2 regions of the Halobacillus sp. B29 genome follow, and region 1 is predicted to be linked to the other one. Evidence: riboswitches for the same ligand, from Rfam matches in the RefSeq annotation. Region 1 holds a riboswitch; the other holds the start of a gene.
What was found. Region 1 has a riboswitch for lysine ahead of ACTWP7_RS10175 (Na+/H+ antiporter NhaC family protein). Riboswitches for the same ligand answer to the same signal wherever they lie in the genome.
Positions count from the first base shown of each region.

Region 1 (4,433 bases):
GTGCTAAAAACCCTAACGTAATAACCCAAACGGCAAGCAACGGCAGCAGTACCTTGGGAACAAGTCCGCCAATCGCCCCCGCATCGGCCAGCTCTAGAAAATCTCCTACGAAAAATGCTGTTGGATCATCGCCCCAAGTTAAGTTGAAAGAATAAAAAGCATACATAATTGCCCAGGCAATAATAACGGCATAATAAGTAGAAATAACAAAGGATATGGCAACTTGCCACCATCCCAGCCATTCAAAGCCTTTTTTAATTCTCCCAAAAGACTTTGGTGCAGACCCACGGTATTTATGACCGATAGTATATTCCATGATTAAAAGCGGAATACCTGCTGTAAGTAAAGCAAATAGATAAGGTACGATAAATGCTCCTCCGCCGCTGTCGTACGCAGTGGCAGGAAAACGCCAAATGTTACCAAGCCCGATAGCTGACCCCATAGCAGCTAGCAGGAAACCCACTCGCGTCCCCCATTGTGCACGATTTTCCATGTGAAAGGCCTCCTTTTTATTTATATAACCCCTCATGTTACCCTAAATCAGGGATGAGGGGGTGTTTCGAAATTTTTATTTTTTTCTGATTATTTCTGCTTAAATTATAACCATCCGTTTAGGGGTTGTCAAAGTTATTTTAAAATATTTAGAATTTAACAAAAATAACAAAAAAAGGATAGAGACTTAGAAAAGTCTCTATCCTTAGGATAAGTTTAGCATTTATTTCTTCTCGACTGAGGAAGTAAAGGAATGAATCAATATACCTATAATTACCACAACAGCGAGAGTTGCTAACAATGGAATCCATACTTGCCCAGTTAAGCCAAGTAGGATATATCCAATGGAGGCCGCTACCGCAGCAATGCCTGCATAAGGAAGCTGGGTGAGTACGTGGTCAATATGGTTTGCACCTGCCCCCGTAGAAGATAATATGGTTGTATCTGAAATAGGCGAACAATGGTCTCCAAACACAGAACCAGCCAGTACAGCTGATAGAGCAGGCAGTATCATAGCCGGCTCCGTAACAGCCGCTATTTCCCCCGCTATCGGAAGCATAATTCCAAATGTTCCCCAGGAAGTCCCCGTGGAAAGTGCCATGAATCCAGAAATGATAAAAATAAGCAAGGGCAGATAAGCAACATTAATATCCGCCTGGCGGAACTGCTGAGCTAAATATTCACCTGTTTGCAACTGACTGATAATATCTCCAATCATCCAGGCAAATACTAATATATAAATAGCGGGCAGCATGGCTTTAATTCCTTCCCAGAAGACAAGCGGTGTTCCCGACTTCGGTCTAGCCTGTCCTGCGTATAAAACACCTGCTGTAACCACGGCTGCCAGTCCTCCTATAAATAAGGAAATATTCACATTGGTATTTGCGAAAATCGCGAGCAGATCCACGGCCCCATCCGTGTTTCGAATACCTGTGATAACCATAGCCGCCACTGTCCCCGCTATAAGCGCTCCAATGGGTAGAATTAGATGAGCAATTTTGCCGTTGTTGTGCTGCTTAAACTCATCGTTTAAATCCCCTGGAACATCTCCATCAGGATTAGTTAGCTGACCAGTATCTAAAGCTCTTTTCTCATGCGTCCGCATAGCCCCAATGTCTAGCTTCAAGAAGATAGTGAGAAAGACAAGAAGCAGCGCAGCGAACACATAGTAATTGGCAGGAATCATTAGGATAAATGCTTCCAATGCCTGATAATTAGAAATTTCATTAGCTGCTAAAATACTTCCGATCGTGCCGATGATATAAGCTCCCCAGCTCGATATCGGAGAAATAACGGTAATGGGAGCAGATGTAGAATCAATGTAATAGGCAAGCTTAGCCCTTGATATTTTATAACGGTCTGTTACAGGTCTGGCCACCTGACCAACAGCTAACGCGTTAAAGTAGTCATCAATAAAAATGATAACCCCTAAAACAGCCGGAAGCAGTTTTGCCCCTTTACGTGTGCGAATTTTTTCAACAGCCCATTTCCCAAAGGCCTTACTTCCCCCTGAGGCTGTCATAAAGGCTGTAGTGATACCTAATAAAAATAAGAATGATAACAGATACAGGTTCCCTGTATTGAGAGCTCCTTCACTCACGAAAATAGTCGAAAATAACGACCAGATTAATACAAAACCTTCTTTGAGATCAAACCCCGTAAGCATAAATGCTCCGATAATAATCCCTATCCCCAGTGATAAAATCACTCTTCTTGTTACCAACACAAGGACCAGCATTAATAATGCCGGGATTAATGAATAAATCGTTCCTTCCATGATATTCCCTCCGTAAAGCTATTGATGTAAACGGGAGTAGGAAGGCTACTGCCTAAAAAAATGAGGAATAAAAAAAGACAATGATAGTAGAAAATAACCTATCATTGCCTGTAGCAACTTGATTATCCTCCATTTCGATCAGTAGCGCCCCATGCACCCAAAAGAGCATGCATGACAGTGTGTCTCTTCTTCAGATATACACCAGCATAGGATAGTCTGACAACACTATCGTACACTTCGGCAGAAACTCATCCCTTTCCTCAATGATCCTAGCTTGCCTGGCTCCCATTGATTACTAATGACGTCTGCACCTCTACCTCACCGATCTGATAAGGTCACGCATATTTATTTCCATGCAATTCTATCAGTATAGTTACATTATTGCAAGGCATCCATTGGAAAGGAAAAAGATGGTGATTTGTCTGGAGCTTCTCCCTCACCACCATAGAAGTCAGGAACTTCTCCTAAGATAGTAGCTGTGTCTATAGGAATATCTGTAGCGACGGTTGTTGTTTCAGTGGAGAAAGGAATCACAATCCTTACGTTTACCTCAATATGAATAGATAATTGAAATAATGCTGCATTAATACCATACTCTGTAATTTCACTTTGAAAGTTTGACTGTACGTCCCCAATCACACGTAATTGAACCGGTACTTTAGGTCCCAGGTTAGCGAGAAGCGAATTGTTCGTCGCCTGTCCGACTGGAATTTCAATTAGTGTTGCGGGCTGTTCGCCTAGTTCCTCCTGAGTCATATTAGGATCAATATCAGGCTCAAGTGTTGTATCCTCCATTGGTAATTCGTTTAGTTCCATTCTTTTAAGGAAGTTTTGAACCCGGTATGTTGTGTTTCTCAGCACCCTGTTCACCACAACTGAATTCCAGCCCATATAAACGATATTTCCTTTATCATCTTTTTCCATTTTAACTAAGTCATTAAATTGTAGGTCTTCCGCTATTTGTTTATTAACGGCTTCATTGATTGCATCTCTTGCAAGTTGTTGGGTTTTTGTTTCAGCTATACCAATGAGTGCCGGAGTAATACCCCGGTTGATTAGCCAGAGGCTCAAAGCGGTGAATAGTAAAAAAAACATAAAAGTCAAAACGATTCTTTTCCCAATCGAGGGCCCATTTGTAACTTTACTTTTCCCCATTAAAACAACCCCTCCTGAACTAACTATATGTAGTACAGAAGAGGTTTAGGCATAGAATTAATGATATCTTTGGACTTTGGATACCAATCTTTAGGAAAACCTTTTATTCATATGTTTTTAGCGCTTCCGATAGTAAATCACGGAGTAACTCAGGCATATAATAAGCCTTATTGGGTGCATAAGCAATTTCAGGAAACAGCCTGCCGAACGTAAATGTATCAGCGGTTGAAAGAGTATAGGACTTATCCTGATCAATAGGAACGCCATTTTTTGTTACGCGTACTACACGTTCTTCACCGTCCTGCGATTCTTTCGTTTCAATTTCCACGCCGGCAAAAACCATCTTCCCAATCACTTCTCCACGAAAGCCAAATCCTTTCAAGCGGATCTCCGTTAACTTTCTTGTATGAGCTACCCGAATGACTTCCAGTAGTTCATCCCCTTTCAATTCTACTTTACAGGGGTTCATGGGGTGAGGACAGATCCTGTGCACATCTTGATAAGTCACTTCCCCTTCTCCTAAATGATCTAATAAAATACCCGCATTCAGCATCGCCACGTCTGAATTTGTCCAATTCTGAAGTTCGATGGTAAGCCTGGACATTAAAGAAGTCTCTTGAAACCAACCTATATACAAAGGCTTAGTTAACTTTGTTATAGGAGTTTGTAAAAGGTCTATGGCCCTTTCCCTCATCACCTGTACATCCTGTATGACTTTCTCATCTTTACGCAAATTCTCAGTTGGAATCGCATAGGCTTCTTTTTTCATTAATTTCTTTTGTTCAGTATCCCATTCCAATATAATTTCTCCCAGATGAGTACCGTGTTTTCCCGCAGCTGTTAGAAGTGAATGCTCGGTATATTCACCATTCTGGAATAAGTGGTGGGTATGCCCCCCAATAATGACATCTATCCCTTCATACCGACGTGCAATTTCTTCATCATCATTAATACCTAAATGAGAAAGAAGAATCACAATATCCGATTGTGCACGGACTTCATTTAACAA
Region 1 covers NZ_JBQQCM010000006.1:227,970-232,402, reverse strand. Annotated here, with positions in the region: gene ACTWP7_RS10180 (sodium-dependent transporter) at 1-493, opposite strand, end outside; gene ACTWP7_RS10175 (Na+/H+ antiporter NhaC family protein) at 716-2,269, opposite strand; lysine riboswitch at 2,404-2,593, opposite strand; gene yunB (sporulation protein YunB) at 2,648-3,424, opposite strand; gene ACTWP7_RS10165 (bifunctional metallophosphatase/5'-nucleotidase) at 3,528-4,433, opposite strand, start outside.

Region 2 (4,433 bases), on a different contig from region 1:
AAGTGTTACATTTATTGTGTTTCGGTTTTCTCTGTAATCTAAACGTAAAATTTTAAATTTTTCCAATTAAAATTTGATCGTCTTCACGTATTCAGCTTATGATGACCTTAAGTATGCCGATATCAATAAAGAGGATTTGTCATTAATTCCGAAATAAACGTGCAGGAGGGTGAATAATGAAAAAGTTTCAACAGGCTTTAAAGAGAATAATGGTCGTTACCGCCATTGTGATGTTGTCTGGTACCACTCTTTCCTTACCATCGACTACGGTTCAGGCTAAAAGTTTAAAACACGAACTCTATCAGACGGAAAATGATGAACTGAAGTACTCGAAGGAGATTGTACGAGAGGTATTTAAAACCCTAAGGCGAGAAATGAAAGGCCCGCTCAGGTACGACGAAGCGATTTCACTCATTGAAAAAATGAGTAAAGTGGAGGTCATGGATCGCTACCTTGCTTCCTATGGCAAAAAAGTGGACGCAAAGGAAATTCCGAGAATCGTTAACCAGATTTATTCGATTGACCTCGAGCGAATATCTGAGCTGGGAGCGGGAAATCAAACGTATCCGGACGAAATTATCCAAGGGGTGAAAGAATCGCTGCCCAAATGGTTAGATGAAGAAGACATTCCGTCACTATCCAAATTAGAAGTACTGGATTTATACTTAGCGTCTTATGGTAAAAAGATCGATGGCCCTGAAATTCGAAGAGTACTCAATCAGATTTTCGGAATAAACCTGGATGGCATTTCCTCGCTTGAAGGTTCAGGCGTCTCTTTATTTTCAAAAGACCAGTGGATATCCCAATATGATCAGGACTTATTTGTCGTTCAAACAGGGTTAACGGATGTAGATGTGTGGATCTATCCAACCGACTATTTTACAGCTCAAACTGATTTGGAACAGCTGCCTGAGGAACTGCAGAACCAGCTTAAAAAATTGGGGTACAGGTACAATGAGGAAGTAGGAGCGCTTTATTATGCCGATCCGGATGGGAACTCTGTACCTGATCAATTTAAAGGTCAGACACTTGGCACACTCATTCAATTCATCCAGACGAATTATCAGAACTTATTATAAAAAAATCCCTGTGCTCGATTAGACGAGCACAGGGATTTTTTATATAACTAGCTATATGCATGTTCTCTTTGCTGAACAGAAGCCAGAATCGTTTCAATCTCATTGGCTTCTTCTTCTGTTAAGGGAAGCAGCGGCAAACGAACGCCGCCGACTTCTATGCCTTTTCGGTTCAAAGCGGCTTTAACCGGAGAAGGACTAGGGGCAGAGAAAATGGCATGCATGACGGGAAGAAGGGTACGGTGCATAGCTGATGCATAGCTGCCGTTCCCGTTTCGATAGGCTTGTATCATGGCCTGCATTTCATTTCCAATCACATGGGCTGATACGGACACAATTCCAGTACCGCCAATGGATACAAACGGAAGGGTATTGGAGTCTTCGCCGCTGTAAACCGTGAATTCATCCGGTGTACGACTGATAATTTCAGAAGCTGCGTCTAAATCACCGCTCGCTTCTTTTACCGATACAATGTTCTCAATTTGAGATAGGCGGACGATCGTTTCAGGCGTCATATTCACGACACTGCGTCCTGGGATATTATAGAGCATGATTGGCAGGGAAGTAGCTTTGGCAATCGTCGTAAAATGCTGATACATGCCCTCTTGGGTTGGTTTATTATAATAAGGGGTCACAAGCATAATCGCGTCAACGCCTGCTTCTTCTGCTTGTTTAGTTAATTGAATGGAAGCTCTTGTATTGTTGGAACCCGTTCCCGCAATAACTGGAACTCTGCCACTCACGACTTCCACGACAAATTTATACAGGCTTACTTTTTCCTCTGACGTTAACGTTGGAGATTCTCCTGTTGTGCCTGCGATCACTAAACCATCAGAGCCGTTGGAGATTAAGTGATTAACCAGGGAGCGGGTCGCATCAAAATCAATATTTCCTTCTGAATCAAACGGAGTTACCATAGCTGTTAGTACTTGACCAAAGTTCATAACCTCACACCTTTACTTAGTTTTTTATACGTTCGAGGTTTGAGGGCTCTGCAGCAGTAAAGCACAAAAAAGCAGCAACGAGGGTTCGCTGCTGCTTAGAACTTTGATATCCGTTCCTGCATTAAGATAGCCCTCCATATAGTCTCCTATATGACAGTTCTGCACCTCTTAAGCATCAGAACCAGCATCGGGAATATGAGATTCCGTCAGCTTCGGCAAAAACCCCTTTCCTCATGTTTCACAGGATCTCATTCTCCTTCACATGCGTACTCTTGGAATTTGCACCTCTATCCTTACTTCAATAGAATTGAAATAAGAAAATATTTAGTTCCTTGTAACGTATCATAATTTATTTGAAAATTCAAGGTTTATATTTTGTGGTATTTAATGTAAGTTGTTATAGTTAGGGAGAGTTACTATCCATTTATTATCTCATTTATTTCGCAAAAGGTGAAAGATTCCTATACAGTTTGGCAAAACTGAAGAGGACGAGTAATTTTGGCTGTAAAAAATTTTTACACAAAAATTCCACATTTAGAATTACGGGATGACTGGTGTGGTATCGAAGGCTTTGTGACAGGGCATAGGTATATTACAGATGTTACAATGGGCATACACACGAGAATGTGATGGATGTACAGTAGGCGGGCACGTGTTACAATGACAAGCATTAGGTATTCGAAAGGGGAATGACATTGAATAAGAAATGGTTATTAAGCTTATCACTTGCTTTATTCATAGCGTTATTAACAGCATGCGGTAACGATGAAGGATCAGGTGGAGACAGTAACAATGAAGAAGCTCAACAGGAAGAATCTTCTGAGAACAGTGAAAGCAGCCAGGAAGGCGAAGGCAGCAGCCAAGAGGGCGAAAATTCTGAGCAGCCTCAAATGCCAGAACCTGACTTAGAAGGCGTGCCTGAAGTAGTAGCTACCGTCAACGGCGAAGAAATTCCAAAAGAAGAATTTACCCGCACGTACGAAAGCCAGTTCCAGCAAGCTGCCATGCAGTCTCAAATGTCTGGCCAGGAAGTTGATCAAGAACAGTTGAAGAAGCAGACGGCAGAAGGTTTAGTTGGACAGGAGCTTCTTGTACAGGAAGCCAATGACCGCGGACTTGAAGCAACGGAAGAAGAAGTCAATGAACGAATTACCGAAGTGGTCGAATCCAATCAAGGGGTAGAATCTAAAGAACAGTTCTTCTCCACGATTGAAGAACAGCAGGGTATGAGTGAAGAAGAGGTTAGATCCCAGCTTCAGACTCAGGTCAAAGTAGACAAGTTACTAGCTGAAGAAAACGGCGATCTTGAACCTACAGAAGAAGAGATTAAACAAGCGTATGACGATGCGAAAGCTCAGCAAGAAGAATCCGGAAGTGAACAGCAGCTTCCGTCCTATGAAGAAGCTAAGCCAACGCTTAAACAGCAGTTGACTCAGCAAAAAGAATCCCAAGCATATCAAGCTCTTGTAGAGAAGCTTCGTGAAGATGCAGACGTTACAGTTAATCTATAATTCATTAAAAAAACCAGGTCCTTTCCCGCGGGACCTGGTTTTTTAATGGATTTTTTTAACTTACTTGAACCATCCTCTTTCCTTGAAGCGTGAGATGGCTTCAATCCGGTTGGAAACCTCAAGCTTATCCAAGATGACGGACACGTAATTTCGTACCGTACCCGGAGTAATATATAATTCTTTCGAGATGTCTTTGGTGTTCTTTCCCTCAGCCATTAACTTAATCACCTGGCGTTCTCTTTCCGTGAGCGGATCCTGCTCTGTATAGGCGAGATCCACCAGCTCAGGGGAGAAAATACGCTGACCGTCGATAATCTTGCGTATTGCTTCCGCAAGATCTTCACTTGGGCTGTCTTTAAGTAAGTATCCACTGACGCCGGCCTTTCTTGCCCGTTCAAAATAACCGGGGCGTGCGAACGTTGTAAGAATGATGATTTTGCACGGTTCGTCTGCCAGCTCTTCCGCTGCCGTCAGGCCATCTTTCACCGGCATTTCAATATCCATCAGGCAGATGTCCGGCTTAAGTTCGCGCACCAGTTTGCACGCTTCTTCTCCATTACTGGCTTTACCTGCTACTTCCATCCCGTCCTCTAAATCAAGTAAAGCTCCAAGCGCCCCAAGTAACATACGCTGATCTTCTGCAATGACAATTCGGATCATACTGACTCCTCCTTATTAGACTGCTTGATAATATTCGGAACATGCAGACGCAGAGTGGTGCCATGGGACGAGTAGATCTCCAGACTTCCATTTACGAATTCCAGACGTTCCCTCATTCCCTGCATACCATTGCCTTTAAAGGGCTCAATGTTATCGGGCAGCCCGTGTCCATTGTCTTCCACGACGACTAAAATCTCTGTACTGGTCTGGGTAATCGTCACTTTACAATGCGAGGCATGACT
Region 2 covers NZ_JBQQCM010000007.1:176,323-180,755, forward strand. Annotated here, with positions in the region: gene ACTWP7_RS11090 (hypothetical protein) at 177-1,079, shown strand; gene dapA (4-hydroxy-tetrahydrodipicolinate synthase) at 1,127-2,020, opposite strand; lysine riboswitch at 2,140-2,318, opposite strand; gene ACTWP7_RS11100 (SurA N-terminal domain-containing protein) at 2,710-3,531, shown strand; gene ACTWP7_RS11105 (response regulator transcription factor) at 3,592-4,191, opposite strand; gene ACTWP7_RS11110 (sensor histidine kinase) at 4,188-4,433, opposite strand, start outside.
Region 2: another riboswitch for lysine. It lies ahead of dapA (4-hydroxy-tetrahydrodipicolinate synthase); the one in region 1 lies ahead of ACTWP7_RS10175 (Na+/H+ antiporter NhaC family protein).